DNA from 2 places in the Stappia quadratibracata genome. Region 2 is predicted to be linked to the other one. Evidence: predicted binding sites of a transcription regulator. Region 2 holds the regulator's gene; the other holds the start of a gene.
The links. Region 2 encodes LexA, which represses DNA repair genes until DNA is damaged. Its sites were predicted from a motif close to TGTTCNNNNTGTGTTCNG; they were not measured.
Positions count from the first base shown of each region.

Region 1: the regulator LexA is predicted to act here: its motif matches at 7,690-7,707, upstream of H7H34_RS02735 (DNA recombination protein RmuC).

Region 1 covers NZ_JACMIA010000001.1:598,493-607,914, forward strand. Annotated here, with positions in the region: gene H7H34_RS02700 (type II secretion system F family protein) at 1-273, shown strand, start outside; gene H7H34_RS02705 (tetratricopeptide repeat protein) at 389-1,216, opposite strand; gene H7H34_RS02710 (leucyl aminopeptidase family protein) at 1,417-2,808, shown strand; gene H7H34_RS02715 (MarR family transcriptional regulator) at 2,917-3,267, shown strand; gene H7H34_RS02720 (C40 family peptidase) at 3,329-4,210, shown strand; gene H7H34_RS02725 (response regulator) at 4,632-5,015, shown strand; gene H7H34_RS02730 (2-hydroxyacid dehydrogenase) at 5,049-5,993, opposite strand; gene H7H34_RS02735 (DNA recombination protein RmuC) at 6,424-7,689, opposite strand; gene def (peptide deformylase) at 7,895-8,413, shown strand; gene H7H34_RS02745 (MarC family protein) at 8,455-9,087, shown strand; gene fmt (methionyl-tRNA formyltransferase) at 9,175-9,422, shown strand, end outside.
Region 2 covers NZ_JACMIA010000001.1:2,462,911-2,472,332, reverse strand. Annotated here, with positions in the region: gene H7H34_RS10860 (ComEC/Rec2 family competence protein) at 1-1,567, shown strand, start outside; gene lexA (transcriptional repressor LexA) at 1,602-2,318, opposite strand; gene H7H34_RS10850 (molybdopterin molybdotransferase MoeA) at 2,493-3,707, opposite strand; gene moaC (cyclic pyranopterin monophosphate synthase MoaC) at 3,740-4,261, opposite strand; gene trpC (indole-3-glycerol phosphate synthase TrpC) at 4,265-5,074, opposite strand; gene trpD (anthranilate phosphoribosyltransferase) at 5,067-6,095, opposite strand; gene H7H34_RS10830 (peptidylprolyl isomerase) at 6,130-8,019, opposite strand; gene tpiA (triose-phosphate isomerase) at 8,245-9,003, shown strand; gene secG (preprotein translocase subunit SecG) at 9,137-9,422, shown strand, end outside.

The sequences.
Region 1 (9,422 bases), 1.9 Mb from region 2:
ATGGCCTACGAGAACCTTGCCAACCGCACGGGCCTGGAAGGCGTCAAGAACGTCTCGCTGGCCCTGATCCAGGCCGAGCGCTACGGCACGCCGGTTTCCACCGCGCTGCGCGTCATGGCCGACGAAAACCGGCTGCAGCGCATGCAGGCGGCGGAAAAGAAGGCCGCGGCCCTGCCGCCCAAGCTCACCGTTCCGATGATCGTGTTCTTCCTGCCCGTGCTGCTTGCCGTGATCATCGGCCCGGCGATCATCCAGGCTGTCGCGACCTTCTGACGGCACGCCTCAAAGGCACCCCGGTAACGCCAATCCGGAACGAATGAAAAAGCCACCCGGAGGGGTGGCTTTTGTCGTTTCGGCTGCGAGAACAGGGGGAGGTGAAGATGGCGCGTCAACCGCCGGACTTTTTCTTCTTCTTGTCCTGCGCCGCAATCTCCGCCCAGGAATTGCGCTGCGACAGCATCGACTTGAGATAGGCGATGTTCTGTGCCGCCTGGGCCGGGTCGATCTCGGCGGTGGCGACCTGTTCGGCCTCCTGGAAGCGGCCCTGCAGGCCGATTGCCAGCGCCAGGTTCTGGCGGATGCGGCTGTCGGCCTTGGGGCTGGCGGCGGCGCGGCGCAAGACGCCCTCCGCCTCCTTGGCTTCGCCTTCCAGCAGGTAGGACATGGCAAGATTGTTGAGCAGGCTCGGCTCGTCCGGAGCGATCTTGAGCGCCTGATTGTAGAGATCGCGCGCCTGCTGGGTGTTGCCCATCTGGTCGTGGATCGCGGCCGCTGCAGACATCAGCCGCCAGTCGGGGCGCGTCGGGGTCTGAGCGCCGTTGATCACCTGCAGCGCTTCCGGCAGCCGGCCATTCATCGCCAGAACCTTGCCGTAGGCGGCGGCGATGTCGCGGTCGCTCTGATGGGCGATGATCGCCTGGCGCAGCACTGCTTCGGCCTGGTCGACCTGACCGTTGCGGCGCAGGGCGGCGGCATAGTTGAGAATGTTTTCGCGGTCCTTCGGCGAGCGCTGATAGGCTTGGCCCCAATAGCCGACCGCCTGCAAGGCGGCGCTCGATCCGGGGGCGGCATAGCCTTGCGGCGCGCCGGAATGGGTGCCGACGCTGCGCTTCGAGGAGGCGCAGCCTGTCAGCGCGACCAGGGCCACCATCGAGGCCGCGAGCATCAGGCGCGGCGCGGCGGCGGGACGGGGAAGGGCGTGGCGCGTGGATGGCATGTGCCGGGCTCCTGGACACGGACGGACGTTGGACTTGCAGAATGCGCAAGCTCATCAATACGTCGTTAACCCTAATGCTTCGTTAAACGGCGGTCCCGGAGGTGGTCCCGCGGGCAGATGCCCGGCGATTGCCGCTGCCTGCCCTTCGTGCTTAAAACGGAACTCCGATCTTCTTCTCCCGCCAGACAAGGACCCCGCCCGTGCGCGCCTCGCTGATCGCCCATTCCCCCGATGTTGCAGCCATTCCCGTCCATGCCGTCGACCGCGATGAAGCGCAGACGGTGCTTCAGGGACTGGGCGCGCGGGCCGAGGCCTTCGCCGCGGCGAGCGGGTTCGACGGGGCGGCCGGACAGCTGCTTCTGGTTCCAGGTGCCGAAGGAGCGCTTGCGGCCGTGCTTTTCGGCGTCGCCAATGCGGCTGCGCCCGGGTTTGCCGTGGGCGATCTCGCCCGCAAGCTGCCGGGCGGCGACTTCCGTCTGGAGATTGCGGCGGAGGCGCAGGAGGAAGCCGCTCTCGCCTTCGCGCTCGGCTCCTACCGGTTCGAGCGCTACCGCAAGCCGTCGACCCGCTCGGTGCCGCGGCTGATGGTGGGCGAGGGCGTCGACCTGGAGCGGGTCGGCCTCATCCTCGACGGCATGACGCTCGCCCGCGATCTGGTCAACACGCCGGCGAGCGATCTCGGTCCTGCCGAGCTGTGCGATGCGGCGCAGCGCCTCTTCGCCGATCACGGCGGGCGGGTGCGCGTCATCGAGGGCGAGGCGCTGCTCGCCGAGGGCTTCCCGATGGTCCATGCGGTCGGCCGGGCGAGCGACCGCGCGCCGCGGCTTGTGGATGCGACCTGGGGCGAGGAGGGGCATCCGCGCGTCACCCTGGTCGGCAAGGGCGTCGTCTTCGACACCGGCGGCCTCGACATCAAGCCGTCCAGCGCCATGGCATTGATGAAGAAGGACATGGGCGGTGCGGCTGCCGTTCTGGCGCTGGCCTCGATGATCATGGCAGCCGGCCTGCCGGTGCGCCTGCGCGTCATTGTTCCGGCGGTCGAGAACGCGATTTCCGGCGCGTCCTTCCGTCCCGGCGATGTGCTGCCGAGCCGCAAGGGCCTCACCGTTGAGATCGGCAACACCGACGCGGAAGGCCGGCTGATCCTTGCCGACGCTTTGGCGCTCGCCGACGAGGAGGAGCCGGAGATCCTGATCGACATGGCGACGCTGACCGGCGCCGCGCGCGTTGCTCTCGGCCCCGACCTCCCGCCCTTTTACACCGACGACGAGGCCTTCGCGGCCGAGCTTGCGGACCACGCGACTACGGTGCGCGATCCGCTGTGGCGCCTGCCGCTGTGGCGCCCCTACGAGAGCTATCTGGAAAGCCGGATCGCCGACATCAATCACATCAACACCAGCGGTGCGGGCTTCGCCGGCTCCATCACCGCCGCGCTGTTCCTCTCGCGTTTCGTTGAAAAGGCGCGGGTCTGGGCGCATTTCGACATCTATGGCTGGAACCCGGCCGACCGTCCGGGCCGCCCGCTGGGCGGTGAGGCACAGGCCGCGCGTGCGCTCTTTTCGCTGCTCGCCGCCCGCTACCCGGGAAACTGAGGCGGCGCGCTTTCCTGCCTCGTTTCGGTGTTTGTATAACGGAACCGAAACGAATTGCCTGTCACTATGGGGCAAGGCCGGCAACGGCACAGCAGGCATGGGTGAGGGATGGGTATCGACTTGCGGCCGTCGCAGGCGCTGCGACTCTGGCACGATGTGACGATGTCGCTGGTCACCGACGGCGACAAGGACCTCACCTCGCGCCAGATGGCGATCCTGATGACGGTCTATCTGGAGCCGCCCCCGCACACGGTGCGCGGACTGGCTGCACGTCTCGACGTCACCAAGCCGGTGATCACCCGCGCGCTCGACACTTTGGGTGCGATGAAACTGCTGTCGCGCCGCCGCGACGAGGCCGACCGGCGCAATGTCGTGGTGACCCGCACCGTTGCCGGGGCGCTCTATCTGGAGCACATTGCCGACACCATCGTTGCCCGGGCCGCCGAGATGCCCCGCTGATCCCAGGCGGTGTACCGGGCAGCCCGATGCCCGAAGCGCCAGAAGAAGCCCGGACCGCCGCATGACCAGCGAACCCGCCGCCGCCCTCGATCGCCGCATCCATCCCGTTCGCCCCGATCTGGCGGCAAGCCGCTATCGTGGCCAGGTCGTGGCCGAGCGCTTCGCCGACCCGCTGCCGGTCCGCATCGCGGTCGCCTCGGCGCCGCTGCGCCCCGCGCCGGATGCGGCCCGCTCCATTGATACCGAAGCGCTCTACGGCGAGAGTTTCGATCTGTACGAGATCCGCGACGACGGCTGGGCCTGGGGGCAGCTGGCGACCGACGGCTATGTTGGGTACCTGCCAGCGGCGAGCGTGGGCGAGGCCGGCGCGCCCGCCACTCACCGGGTCTGCGTGCCGCGCAGCTATCGCTATCCGGAAGCCGAGCTGAAACGCCCGCCGCTCTCGCTCCTGTCGCTTGGCGCGCGCGTGCGCGTCGTCGGCGCAGCAGTGACCCGCGGCCTCGACTACGCGTTGCTCGACGACGGCAGCGCCATGGTCGCCCGCCATCTGATGCCGCTCGGCGAGACCGTGACCGACTGGGTGGCAGTGGCAGAGGGGCTGCTTGGAACGCCCTATCTGTGGGGCGGGCGTACCTCGCTCGGCCTCGACTGCTCGGCGCTGGTGCAGCTGGCGGCGGCGGAAGCGGGCCACGTGCTGCCGCGCGACAGCGACATGCAGCAGGCCGGCGCCGGCGAGGCGCTCGACATCTCCGGCGGTCTGCCGAAGCTTGAGCGCGGCGACCTGCTGTTCTGGAAGGGCCATGTCGGGATCATGAGCGATCCGGGCACCTTGCTGCATGCCAATGGCTACACGATGAGCGTTGCGCTGGAGCCGCTGGAGGCCGCGCTTGCGCGCATCGCGGCGACTGAATGGGGTGCGCTGACCGCCTGTCGCCGGTTGTAGCAGCGCGCGCAACGGCACGCGTTGCGGGCGGTCTTCTTGGGTTTCCGTGTGTCGGATTTTCCGGTTGTTCGGATTTCCAAGTTGTTTTGGAAATTTGCTTTCCCTTCCTTAGAAGGAAACGCCTGAAATTGCCCGGTTTCCCTAGCGCATCTGCTATGCAGGGAATGCAGTTGTAGCGACTCTGCAGCGCGATTATATCAGCTGCGACGTTGGGCGGCAGTTTTCGCCCCTATGAAGCGGGCAGCGAAGAAACCCCACGGGTCAATCCGAAACATCGCCGTCCGAACATATCAGCAAAATTGGATGTTGCGTCAGACTTCCCGAGGGGAGCTGACGGCGACGTCTTTTGCGTTTTACGGACAACCGGTCGCTCATGCTTCATGTCTTGCCGCACGCGGTTTTCCTTCACGTTGAAGACAACGTGAACGATGCCCTAGCCTTCCGTCTGGCGCTTGAAGGAGCGACGGGCAACATTCGCGTCCGCCGTGTCGGATCCGTGGAGACGGCGCTCGAGCTGCTGTCGACGCCGGATGCCGCCGCCGGCCCGCCCTTCGATTGCGTCGTGGCTTCGCTGGACCTGCCCGAAGGACGGGCGGGCGACCTGGCCCGGCGCGTGCGCCAGCGCCACGACAGCGCGACGCTGCCGTTGTTCGGTCTGACGCGCGGCGCGCCGCCGGTGGCAGCTGGCGACGAAGACTGGTTCGACGCGGTTCACCAGAAGCCCGCGACCCCTCGCGAGATGAAGCGCATCGCGCGCGAGATCGTCGACCTCTGGTTCTCTCGCGCGCGTCGGTTTCATTGCTAGTCTATTGAAAATAATAATCTTATAGTTTCGGCGTCAGTAGCCGGTCGCCTTGTCGACGGTGTTGCGCAAGGTGCCGCCCGCCTCGAAGGTGCGGATCTGCTCGGCGACATAGGCCGAGATCGCCTCCGGGTCGCTGTCGGCGGCCACATGCGGCGTGATCACCACATTCTCAAGCTTCCATAGCGGGCTGTGCGACGGCAGCGGCTCGGTCTCGAACACGTCGAGGCTGGCGCCCTTCAGCGTGCCGTCGGTCAGCGCGCGCACCAGGTCCGCCTCGACCTGGCTGCCGCCGCGTCCGGCATTGATGAAGACCGGTCCGCCGAGCGCCCCGTCGCGCGCCAGCCGCGACACGAGGCCGTAGTCGATGAAGCCGCGCGTCTCCGGCGTCAGGGGCAGCAGGTTCACCAGAATGTCGGTGCGGGCGAGGAAGGCATCGAGCTCGCTCTCGCCGGCATAGCTGACGACCCCGTCGATCTGCTTGGGCCCGCGCGCCCAGCCGGCAACGTCAAAACCAAACCGCACCAACATCTTGGCCGCTTCCGCGCCGAGCACGCCGAGACCGAGAAGGCCGACCCGCACGTGCCGCGCAGCCGGCTGCTCAAGGTCGCGCCACAGGCTTTCGCGCTGCTGCGCGGCGTAGGCCAGATGCTGGCGATGGTGCAGCAGGACCTGCAGCGCCACCCACTCGGTCATGCGTGCGGTCAGGTCGGGGTCGACCACCCGAACCATCGGGACATCCGGCAGGCCCGGCTGCGCCAGCAGATGGTCGACGCCGGCGCCCAGCGAAAAGATCACTTCGAGATTGGGGCAGGCCGCCAGGACCTCCGCCGGGGCCTTCCAAGCCAGCGCGTAGCGGATGTCGGCCGGATCGCCGACCGCGTCCGGCCAGGACCGGATCTCGTGCTCCGGCAGGTAGCGGGCAAGGCGCAAGGCCCAGGCGGCGGGGTTCCAGCCCTTGACGGCGATCAGCAGGCTCATGGCGATCCTCCAAAGCGATTGTTTCTCTCTCTTAGAGCATCTTCCGCCGCGCCTTGCAGCACCGGGATCGAAAAAAGCACCGCAAAGCCAAGCCTCTGGCGAGGAAGGTGCCGTAGCGGCGGGCTTCTTTCCGTGTCGAAATCCGGGTCACGGATGCGGTACGCGCCGATATCAAATTTCGAGAGAAATTTTGCAAAATTCCGTGCTGAAATCGGACGAAATTGATTTTTCCGTCTCAAATCCGCGGTTTGCGCAGAAGGGACAGATGGACGTGGGAGGCACCGAGGATGCGGTCTCCTGTTTCCCTCCGCCGCCTGCCTTTATCCCCGTCCTGTCCCCGGTGCGGCGCCGGCCCCGGCTGTCGGCGCATGCTGGCTGTTATCCCCGCAGGGGGCGGGCTGGCGTATGATGCGCGGCAGGTAGGACGGCGTCAGTCGGCGGCGTACGGATCGTGAAGTCCGGGCAGGGGCAGGGGGCGTGCCGCCTCGTCCCGGTGCCCGCGCGGCTCGGCCGCCGGCGCGCCGGCCCGGTCCGTCCGGTCGGTGGTGCCGTCTAAAGCCTGCTCGCCGCGCGGCGGGGCGAGATCGAGATCGCCGATGTTGCGGCCGCGCTTGCCGATCTTGTCGGTCGAAATGAGGATTTGCTCGATGTCGCGGCCGGCCTGGCCGAAATGCTGCTGCAGCTTGCGGACCCGCTCGTCCAGCCGGTCGACATCGGCGACGAGATGGGCGACCTCGGCCTGGATCCGGTGTGCCTCCTCGCGCAGCCGCGCATCGCGCAGCACCGACTGCACCACCTGGATCGACAACAACAGCAGCGAGGGGGAGACGATGACCACCCGGACTCGGTGTGCCTTCTGGACGAGATCGGAAAAGTGCTCGTGGATCTCGGCGAAGATGCTTTCGGACGGCACGAACATGAAGGCCGTGTCCTGGGTCTCGCCTGGAATGAGATAGCGCTCGGCAATGTCCGTCAGGTGTTTGCCGATGTCGCGGCGAAACCGGGCGCGCGCCTGCTTCAGCGGTTCCGCTCCTTCCGCCTGCTTCAGCTCGTTATAGGCCTCCAGCGGAAACTTGGCGTCGACGACGAGGGGCGGGGCGCCGTTCGGCAGATGGATCAGGCAGTCGGGCCGCACGCGCGTCGACAGGGTCGCCTGGAAGCTGAAGGCGCCCGGCGCCAGCGCATCCTGGACGATCGCCTCCATCCGGCCCTGGCCGAAGGCGCCGCGCGCCTGCTTGTTGTCGAGGATAGACTGCAGCGCCCCGACCTGACCGGACAGGTCGCGGATCGTTGCCTGCGCCCGGTCGATGACGGCCAGCCGCTCGTGCAGGTGGCGCAACCCGTCATGGGTCCGCCGGGTGGTCTCGGCCATCGACTGGCCGAGCTTGTGGCTCATGCCGTCGAGCCGCTCGTTGACGGCGCGCATCAGGTCGCCCTGCCGCGAGCCGAAGACCTCGGCCATGGTCTGCATCCGGCCGGTCATCTCGGACTGGACCTTGAGCAGGTCGGCGATCCGCGCCTCAAGCTCGCGCGCGTGTTCGGCCGCCCGCCATTCGGCATCGCGCGCCCGGCCCGCCTGCCGCGACACCGAGACGAGCGTCAGCACCGCCGCGCCGAGCAGCAGCAAGGCGGCGCCGACCAGCGCCTCGCCGAGCGACACGGGCCGGCCGAGCAGGGTGAAGAGAATCGTCTCCATGGAAACAAAGATAGAACATTTGTCGCCGCCGCGAAACGGCGCAGGCGCGTGGGGCGGCAACCGGGCACAGCGAGCGGGCAGAGGAGCGCCGGGCGTGCGCATGACGCCGGCGGCTCTCTCGCCAGGGGCCGTAAACCGCGGAAATCGTGCGTTCCGGGCGCATCCGCGCGTTGACGCGGGCGGCCTTCTCCCATATTTCAGCACCATGACGAAACGAGACATCATCATCCTGCCGGATCCCAAGCTGCGCCTGGTCAGCGAGCCGGTCGCCAGCGTCGACGACGCCGTGCGCCAGCTGGCCGACGACATGCTGGAAACCATGTACGACGCGCCGGGCATCGGGCTGGCCGCGATCCAGATCGGCGTGCCGACGCGCATGCTGGTGCTGGACGTGGCGCGCGAGGGCGAGACGCCCGCGCCGATGGTGGTGATCAACCCCGAGATCGTCTGGGAATCCGACGAGCGCTCCGTCTATCAGGAAGGCTGCCTGTCGATCCCGGAATATTACGAGGACGTGGAGCGGCCGCAGCGCATCGGCCTGCGCTTCCTCGACCGCGAGGGCGCGCAGCGCGAGATCGAGGCAGATGGCCTGCTCGCCACCTGCCTGCAGCACGAGATCGACCACCTGAACGGCGTGCTGTTCATCGACCACATTTCCAAGCTGAAGCGCGACCGCGTCGTGAAGAAGTTCCAGAAGCAGGCGCGGCTGACCGAAAAGGCCTGAGCCGCGCTGCAGCCTGAACCTGCGACCCGGGAGCCGGACGCATGGACATCGCCTTCTTCCTCAAGGTCTTCGCGGCGCTTTTCGCGATCATGAGCCCGGTCGCCAACCTGCCGGTGTTCCTGGCGCTGACCGGCGACCGTGATGCCGCCGGCAAGCGCGCCGTCGCCCTGACCGCAACGCTCGGCCTCGTCGCCGGCTCGCTCGTCGTCTTCTTCGGCGGCGAGGCGCTGCTGTCGCTGTTCGGCATCAGCATCGACGGCTTTCGCCTGGCCGGCGGGCTGCTGATCCTGCTGATCGCCCTGTCCATGCTGCATGGCGGCGAAAGCAGCGCGCAGGCCGGCACGGACGCAGAAAAGCAGCATCACCAGAGCGTCGACAATCCGGGCATCTACCCGCTGACCGTGCCGATGCTGCTGGGGCCCGGTTCGATCTCGACCATCGTCATCTTCCGCGAGCAGGCGAGCGGAGCGGGGCAGCAGGTCGCCCTGGTGGCGGCGCTCGCCGCCATGGTCGCCGTTCTCTCGGTCACCTTTCTCGCCGCGCCGCTGCTGGCGCGGGTTCTGGGGCGCACCGCGATCAGCATCATGAGCCGGCTGATGGGCATGATCCTGGCCGCCATTGCCATGGAGATGATGGTGACGAGCCTCAAGGCCCTGTTGCCCGGTCTTGCATGAAGCGCCTCGCATGAAGCGCCTCGCCTGATACGTTCAAACCCCTGAAAGCCGAGCCCTGCTCGCCCATTCGAAGGAGAAATCATGACCTTGCGCATCGTCTTCATGGGAACGCCGGAGTTTTCCGTTCCGACCTTGATGGAGATCGTCGGCCAGGGTCACGATGTCGTCGCCTGCTACACCCAGCCGCCGCGCAAGGCGGGCCGGGGTATGGAGGAGCGCAAGTCGGCAGTGCATCAGGCGGCCGAGACGCTGGGCATTCCGGTGCGCTGCCCGCAGTCGCTGAAAAGCGAGGAGGAGCACGCCGCCCTTGCCGAGCTCGCCCCCGATGCGGCCGT
Region 2 (9,422 bases):
GCTGATCACCGGCGACCGCTCTCTGATCCCAGAGCAGGTGACGGAGGCGCTGAGGACCGCCGGCCTTGCGCATATCCTGGCGATTTCCGGCCTGCATATGGCGCTGTTCGCCGGCTCGGTGTTCTTCGTCGTGCGGGCGCTTCTGGCGCTGTTCCCGCATCTGGTGCATGAGCGGCGGATCGATGCCTGGGCCGCCGTTGCGGCGATGTCGGCCGCCGTCTTCTATCTCGGCATTTCCGGTGCCTCCATCGCAACGCAGCGCGCCTTCCTGATGATCGTTCTGGTGTTTTCGGGGCGCATCTTCTCGCGGCGGGCCCTGACGCTGCGCAATGTCGCGATTGCCGTCCTGCTGATCCTTGCGATGCTGCCGGAGGCGTTGCTCGATCCCGGTTTCCAGATGTCCTTCGCCGCCGTGATCGCCCTGATCGCCGCCTATGAGGAAATAACCCGGCGGCGCGCCGCGCGCGAGCGCCAGGGGCCGATGGCGCCGCCGGGTCGTGGGGGGCTGCTGCAGGCCGCGACATCGGGCGCTGCGGGCTGGTTCTGGGGGCTTCTCCTGACCTCGCTGATCGCGGGCCTGGCGACGGGGGCCATCGGCGCCTATCACTTCCACCGAATCTCGCCGCTCGGTACGCTCGGCAACCTGCTGGCAATGCCGGTGGTGACACTCGTGGTCATGCCGTTCGCGGTGCTGGCGCTGGCCCTGCTGCCCTTCGGGCTGGAGGCCTTGCCGCTCGCGGCGATGGGCGCTGGCATCGATCTCGTGGTGGCGATGGCGACCTGGGTCAGCAACCTGACGCCGGAGGACGGGGTGATCGGCGCGCCCTCGCTTGGCGGCACGCTACTGGTGGTGGCGGCAGGGCTTGTCGCCTGCCTTGCGCCGCGGGGATATCGCCCAGTCGCCCTGCTGCCGCTTGCCGCCTCCGTCCTGCTTTATGCCCTGCATCGGCAGCCGGACATGCTGATCTCGGCCACCGGCACGACCATTGCCGTGCGCGATGCGGCCGGGGCCTTGCGCGTTTCATCGCGCCCGAGCGGGTTCCTGCCGGAGGTCTGGTTGCGGGCGGAAGGCATCAGTGTGCAGCACCACGGGAACCGGCGGATCGCGGCCGGCGACCTTCGCTGCGACAAGCTGGCCTGTCTAGTGCGCGCGCATGGTCCGCCGGGGGCGGGTGCCCGGCACGGTGCCTCCGCAAATGCACCGCCGGGACCGGTGGCAGGACCGGGGCCGGGGCCCTTTGCAGCGGGGCAAGGCCCGCCTGCGCTGCTGGTCTCGCTGGTGCGCGACAGCGCCGCCTTCGAAGAGGATTGCCGCAAGGCCGACATCATCGTCTCGGCGCTGATTGCCCCGCCCGATTGCCGGGCAAGGCAGGTGTTCGACGGGGCGCGGCTTGCCCGCGACGGCGCCGTTGCGCTCTATTTCAGTGCGCCGGCCGCCTCGGCCGCATCTCGATCAGCGCTCGCGCAAGCGTCATCGGCTTGGCAGTCGCCATCAGGCACAGGCGATGCTCTCGCTGTTGCCGTGGTCCCCAGCTACGGGCGTCGCCGACCCTGGACGCCGAAATGACCCGCCTGCCAGGAGCCCCGTCCGGCGCGCGGCCTCAATAGCGACGGAACAGCGAGACGAGCTTGCCCTGGATGCGCACGCGTCCCGGACCGAAGATGCGGGTTTCGTAGGCCGGGTTTGCGGCCTCCAGCGCAACGGACGCGCCCTTCTTGCGCAGGCGCTTCAACGTCGCTTCCTCGTCGTCGATCAGGGCGACGACGATGTCGCCGCTGTCGGCGCTGTCGGAACGGCGGATCACCACGGTGTCGCCGTCGAGAATGCCGGCCTCGATCATGGAATCGCCGCGCACTTCCAGCGCGTAGTGCTCGCCGTTGCCGAGCAGGTCGGCCGGCATGGCGATGGTGTGGCTGTGGGACTGGATCGCCTCGATCGGTACGCCGGCGGCAATGCGGCCCATGACCGGGATCTCGACGCTGTCATTGGCCGCGGGCGGTGGGGCTGGGGCTGTTTCCACCGGCGGCGTCTTGCCGAGAGATCCTTCGATGACGGAGGGCGAGAAGCCCTGGCCGCGCTGCGAGGCAAGGCCGAGCGCAACCGATTCCGGCAGCTTGACGATCTCCAGCGCCCGGGCGCGGTTCGGCAGGCGGCGAATGAACCCGCGCTCTTCCAGCGCGGTGATCAGCCGGTGGATGCCGGACTTGGACCGCAGATCGAGCGCGTCCTTCATCTCGTCGAACGAGGGAGGAACACCGGTTTCCTTCAGCCGTTCGTGGATGAACAGGAGCAATTCGTGCTGCTTGCGCGTCAACATGCGCTTGGGTCCCCCGCTCTGGCACGCAAGGCCTGGCCGATATCGGCCGGCTGCTGCCGATCGCTGCCTGCGACTCAGGCTATGTACAAATCATGAACATAGTCTAACCGTTCCTGCCTTGTTCCACAATGCCCATAGGGAACGAAACGGGAAGCGGTAGGGCGCGGGGTCGGCTCAGCCCTGCGGCAGGCGCAGGACCGGCACCGGCGTGCCGGCGGGCAGGGGGGGCGCATGGGGCGGGCGCACCACCAGCGCATCGGCGCGGGTGAGCGTTGCCAGCATGGAGGAGTCCTGCCGCTCGAACGGGGCGACACGCTCCGTGCCGTCGTCCTGGCGCAGGATGCGCGCCCGCAGATAGTCCTCGCGCTGGTCATTGCCGCCGATATCGGCGGTCAGCGGCAGCAGTTCGGCATCGCGCCGGCGCGGCGGGCGGCCGAGCAGGGCGTCGATCAGCGGACGCAGGAAGAGAACGCCGCAGACGAGGCTTGAGACCGGATTGCCCGGCAGGCCGAGCACGCGCATGCCCTCGATGCGGCCGGCCATCAGCGGCTTGCCCGGCCGCATGGCGATGCGCCAGAAGCCGAGTTCCATGCCTGAGGCGGCAAGCACTTCCTGCACCAGATCGTGGTCGCCGACGGAGGCCCCGCCAAGCGTGACGAGGATGTCGGCTCCGACGGCTCGCGCCTCGGCGATCTTCTCCGCGATATGCTCGCGCCGGTCGGAGGCGATGCCGAGCTGCAGCGGCTCGCCGCCGCAATCCTCGACCAGGGCGGCAATGCCCGCATGGTTGGAGGCGATGATCTGGTCGGGCCCCGGCTGCTCCCCCGGTTCGACCAGTTCGTCGCCCGTCGCCAGGATCGCCACCTTCGGTCGGCGGCGCAGCTCAAGCACGGGATGGTTCATGGCGGCCGCCAGCGCAAGGCGGCGATAGTCGAGCCGCGTACCGGCGCTCAGCAGCGTTTCGCCAACCTTGAAATCAAGCCCGGCGGGGCGCACGAAACGGCCGAGCGGTGCGCTTTCCAGCGCGGTGACGCGCTCGCCGTCGCGCTCGGCGTTTTCCTGGATCAGGATCGTGTCGCTGCCTTCGGGAAGCGGTGCGCCGGTGAAGATGCGCACGGTCTCGCCCGCTCCGATGGTGCCGGAGAAGGCGCGGCCCGCGGGGGCTTCGCCGATCAGCTTGAGCACGGCCGGAACGGTGGCGATATCGGCCGCGCGCACGGCATAGCCGTCCATGGCGGAGGCGGCGAAGGGCGGCTGGGTGCGGGTCGCGGCAAGGTCGGCAGCCAGCACGCGGCCATTGGCCAGTGCGAGCGGCACGGTCTCGGAGCCGAGCGGCTCGACGTCGCCGAGAAGTCGCGACAGGGCTTCGTCGACCGAGATCAGCGCCATGTCAGCAGTGCCTCATGTCAGTTGGCCTTGTGTCAGGCGGGGTTCGTTTCGCTCGCCGCGGTCCAGTCGCCGGACTTGCCGCCGGACTTGGCAAGGACGCGGATGCCGCCGATGGTCATGCCGCGGTCGACGGCCTTGGCCATGTCGTAGATCGTCAGGCAGGTGACCGAGCAGGCGGTCAGCGCCTCCATCTCGACGCCGGTCTGGCCCGAAACGCGGGCCATCGCGGTGACGCGCAGGCCCGGGAGCGCCTCGTCCGGCACGATGTCGACGGCGACCTTGGACAGCAGCAGGGGATGGCAGAGCGGCACCAGCTCGTGGGTGCGCTTGGCGGCCATGATGCCGGCGATGCGGGCGGTGGCGATGACGTCGCCCTTCTTGGCCGAACCGGACAGGATCAGCGCCAGCGTTTCCGGCTTCATGCGCACATGGCCTTCGGCCTGCGCCTCGCGGGAGGTGACCTCCTTGGTCGAGACGTCGACCATGTTGGCCGCGCCGCTCTCGTCCAGATGGGTCAAGCGCGGGGAAGCGTCTCCAGAAGATGTGCCAGCCATGTCCTACTCCGCCGCAAGTCCGGGACGCGCCAGCAGCGCGCGCGTTGCGCCGGCCACATCGTCCTGGCGCATCAGGCTCTCGCCGATCAGGAAGGTGGAGATGCCGCAGCGTTCCATCCGGGCAAGGTCCTGCGGGGTGAACAGGCCGGATTCGCCGACGACGAGACGGTCGTCCGGGATCAGTCCGGCCAGCGTCTCGCTGGTTTCCAGCCGCGTTTCGAATGTCTTCAGGTTGCGGTTGTTGATGCCGATCATCGGCGAGGTGAGGCGCAGCGCGCGCTCCAGCTCGTCCGCGTCGTGCACCTCGACCAGCACGTCCATGCCGAGGCCGAAGGCGGTCGCCTCCAGATCGGCGGCCAGCGCGTCGTCGACGGCGGCCATGATGATCAGGATGCAGTCGGCGCCCCAGGCGCGGGCCTCGAACACCTGATAGGTGTCGTAGAGGAAATCCTTGCGCAGGGCCGGAAGCGCGGTGGCTGCACGCGCCGCGACCAGGAACTCCGGCGCGCCCTGGAAGGACGGGGTGTCAGTCAGTACGGAGAGGCAGGCGGCGCCGCCGGCCTCATAGGCGCGGGCCAGCGCCGGCGGATCGAAGTCGGCGCGGATCAGGCCCTTGGACGGGCTTGCCTTCTTGATCTCGGCGATCAGGCCGAACTCGCCGGCGTCCTTGCGGGCGCGCAGCGCGTTCAGGAAGCCGCGCGGGGCGTCGGATTCGGCGGCGCGCCGCTCGATCTCGGCCTGCGGCACGGCGGCCTTGGCGGCGGCGATCTCCTCGCGCTTGTAGGCGCCGATCTTTTCCAGGATGTCAGCCATCGCCGCGCACCTCGTTCGACACCTCGACGAGACGCGACAGGCGCGCCAGCGCATTGCCGCTGTCGATGGCATTCGCGGCCATCGCGACGCCCTCGGCAAGGCTCGGTGCGCGGCCGGCGACCACCAGCGTCGCGCCGGCATTCATCAGCACCGTGTCGCGATAGGCGGACTTTTCGCCCTCCAGCACGGCCTTGAGCGCGACGGCGTTTTCCGGCGCCTCGCCGCCCTTCAGGTCGGCGGGGTCGTGGAACGCAAGGCCGACATCCTTCGGCGAGATCTCGAACAGGCGGATCTCGCCGTTCTCCAGCGCGGCAACGCTGGTCGGGCCGGTCGTGGTGATTTCGTCGAGCCCGTCGGAGCCGTGCACCACCCAGGCCGATTCCGAACCGAGCGCGGCAAGCACGCGGGCGATCGGCTCGACCCATTGCGGGGCGAAGACGCCGACCATCTGACGCTTGACGCCGGCCGGGTTGGACAGCGGGCCGAGCAGGTTGAAGATCGTGCGGGTGCCGAGCTCGGTGCGCGCCGGACCGACATGCTTCATCGCCGAATGATGGTTCGGCGCGAACATGAAGCCGAGGCCCGCCTCGCGGATGCAGCGGGAGATCTGCGCCGGGCTGATGTCGATGTCGACGCCGAGCGCGGCCAGCACGTCGGCTGCGCCCGACTTGGACGACAGCGAACGGTTGCCGTGCTTGGCGACATGGACGCCGCAGCCGGCGACCACGAAGGCCGAGCAGGTGGAGATGTTGTAGCTGCCGGAGGCATCGCCGCCGGTGCCCACCACGTCGACCGCATCGGCCGGAGCGGAGACCGGAACCATCTTGGAGCGCATGGTGGCGACGGCGCCGGCGATCTCGTCGACGGTCTCGCCGCGCACCCGCAGCGCCATCAGGAAGCCGCCGATCTGCGCAGGGGTCGCCGCGCCCGACATGATGATGTCGAAGGCGGACTGGGCTTCTGCGCGCGACAGGGCGTGCCCGTCGGCGGCCTTTGCGATCAGGCTCTTGAGGTTGCTCATATCAACGTCCTCCCGAAAGGGACCCGGGGCGGCATCAGCTGCCGCCCTGGCCGAGCACCCGGTTGATGTTGGCCTGGTTGACGCTGACGCCGAGCCGCGCCTCGCGCTCACCGACATACTGACCGATGATCGAGTTCTGCAGAGCCTCGGCCAGCCGCTGGTCGAGCGCGGCGATCTCGCCGGCCTCGCGGAAGAAGGCCGGAGCCGAGGCGCCCGTCACGCGGAAGACCAGGCGACGGTCGCCCTCGCGCGCGGCGCTGCCGAGCGTGCCGACCGGGCCGGAGAAGACGGCCGGGATGGCGGAGGCGGGCAGGGGGCCATTGGCGCCATTGCGCTTGATGCCGCTGGCCGAGGCAACCGTCAGGCCACGCTCGGTCGCCACGTCCTGCAGCGACTTGCCGCCGCGGACCTCTTCCACGATGGAGGAGGCAAGGGCGTCGAGACGCTCGGTGCGCTGCTGCGCGGTCCAGGCGTCGACGACCTGCTGGCGTACTTCGTCCAGCGTGCGGTCGCGGGCCGGAACGACTTCGCGCACCTCGAACCACAGGAACCCGTCGCGGCCGAGCTGCAGCATATCGGCCTCGATGCCGACATCGCTCTCGAAGACGTCGGAGATCAGGTCGTTGGCGTCCGGCAGCTCAACCGCGTTGCCGGCCTCGTCCTTGCCGGCGCTGTCGAAGGCGGCCGGCGTGTCGAGGGTCAGGGAGAATCGCTCGGCGACCTCCTGCAGCGTCGCGCCGCCGGCGCGGGCGTCCTCGATCTCGTCATGCAGGTCCAGCACCTCGCGCTGCGCCTGTCGCAGTGCGATTTCCTTGCGCAGCTCGGGAGCGACCTCCTCCACCGGCGACTGATGCGCCTCGGTGATCTCGGCGACCTTGAGCAGGACCGAGGTCAGGCGTCCCTCGACGATGTCGGAAGTCTGTCCCTCGGCGAGCGAGAAGGCTGCCTCGGCGATGGCCGGATCGAGCAGGTCCGTGCGGGCCATGTTGCCCAGCTCGACCTGCGTTTCCGTCAGGCCGCGCTCGGCCAGGATGTCGTCGAAGGTCTTGCCTTCCGAAAGTGCGGTGCGGACAGCCTCGACCGCGGCCGCGTCGGGCAGCGGAAGCTGCAGGATGCGGCGGCGCTCCGGCTCGCCGAAGCGGTCGCCGGAGGCCTGGTATTCCTGGCGCACGTCGTCTTCGCTGACCTCGTCCGGGCGCGCCAGGCGCTCGGGCGTCAGCGACAGCAGCGCGACCTTGCGGTATTCGGGCGCGCGGAACGTGTCCTTATTGGCCTCGAAATATGTGGCGAGCTCGCTGTCCGTCGGGGCGGGAATGTCGCCGGCCTGATCGGCGCCGAATTCCACGTAGTCCACGCTGCGCTCTTCATTGGCGTGCTGGTTGAACGCCTCCAGCATGGCCGCCGGGGTCGCAAGGCCGCCGCTGATCGCGTCGGCGATCTGGCGGCGCTCCTCGAGCAGGCGGCGCTCGGCGACGAAGGCGTCCTCGGTCAGGCCGTTGGCCTGCAATACGCGGGCGAGCTGGGCGCGGTCGAATCCGCCGCCCGGCGCCTGGAAGGCCGGAGCCTCCTGGATGAGACGGACCAGTTCCTGATCGGAAACGCCGATATTGTAGCTCTCGGCCGTCTCGTTCAGCGCGGCCTCGGCGATCATGCGGCCGAGCACCTGCGCCGGAATGCCGAGCGAGGCGCCTTCGACGGTGGACAGCGGCCGGCCGATGTTGCGGCCGATCGTGTCGAGCTCGCGCCGATAGGCATTGTCGAAGTCGACGATCGAGATCTTGCGGTCGCCCACGGTCGCGACCTGGTCGCCGCCGACATTGAGAAGATCACCCGAAATGCCCCAGATCGCGAAGCTGATGACGAGAAGACCGATCAGGAGTTTGGAAATCCATGACTTTGCGCCGCTGCGCAGAGTGTCGAGCATTGCAGGTTCCGTCGTTACTGAGGCAACAGGATACGGCCCGGACCTTGGGTAAAATCCGAGCGAGAGCGGGCGGATCATAGAGACGCGGGCCCGCAGGAGCAAGGCACAGGCAAAGGCTTGCGCCGTATCGTCTTGAACGAGGCGGAAATTCTGGTAGCACCGGCGCTGAACCTGCCTTTCGCGCAGAAGCCAACCGCCGACCGAATGCCAGCCGAGGATGTCGAAATGACCGAGAAGAACAAGCCGCTGATCGCCGGAAACTGGAAGATGAACGGGCTGGCGACCGCGCTCGGCGAACTGCGGTCGATGGCGGAGGCGGCGGCCGGCGGTCTGGCGGCAAGCGTGGACATGGCGATCTGCCCGCCCGCGACGCTGGTCGCGGCAGCGGCGGCGGCAGCCGGAGACAGCGGCTTGAGCATCGGCGGGCAGGACTGCCACACCGCCGCAAGCGGCGCCCATACCGGCGACATCTCGGCCGAGATGCTGGCCGATTCCGGTGCGCGCTGGATCATCGTCGGCCATTCCGAGCGCCGGGCCGACCACGGCGAGAGCGATGCCCTGGTGCGGGCCAAGGCGGAAGCGGCCTGGCGTGCGGGTCTTGTCGCCATCGTCTGCGTCGGCGAGACGGAAGCCGAGCGCAAGGCCGGCAAGGCTCTCGAGGTGGTCGGCGCACAGCTTGCCGGCTCGGTGCCGGACGGGGCGTACGGCGCCCGGCTGGTCGTTGCCTACGAGCCGGTCTGGGCCATCGGCACCGGCCTGACGCCGACGGTGGATGATGTTGCCGAGATGCATGCCTATATGCGCAAGGAACTGCAGGGACGGTTCGGACCCTCGGCTGCGTCGATCCGGCTGCTTTACGGCGGCTCGGTGAAGCCGGCCAATGCCGGCGAGCTGTTGTCGGTGGACAATGTCGACGGCGCGCTGGTCGGCGGCGCCAGCCTGAAGGCCCCGGATTTCCTTGCGATTGCAAAGGCTGCCGGCTGATCTGCCGGCATAGCTTTCGCCATGCGGGCAGCAGGTGGCTGCCATGAGCGGGGCCGGGGCCGATCAAGGGTGGAAACCATGACGGCATTGGTGTAGAACCCGCTCCAATCCGAACACGAAAGACTGGTTGTCGATGGAAACCGTTGTCATCGTTATTCACCTGATGGTCGTGCTTGCGCTCGTCCTCGTGGTTCTTCTGCAGCGTTCCGAGGGCGGTGCCCTGGGCATCGGCGGCGGCGGCGGCGGGATGATGTCCAGCCGCGGCAGCGGCAACGTGCTGACCCGCGCCACCGCCATCCTGGCTGCAGTCTTCTTCGCGACCTCGCTGGGACTTGCCATGCTGGCAAAGAACAGCGATCGCCCGGCGTCCATCCTGGATGCCGTGCCCGGTACGCAGACCGCGCCGGCAGGCGAGGGAA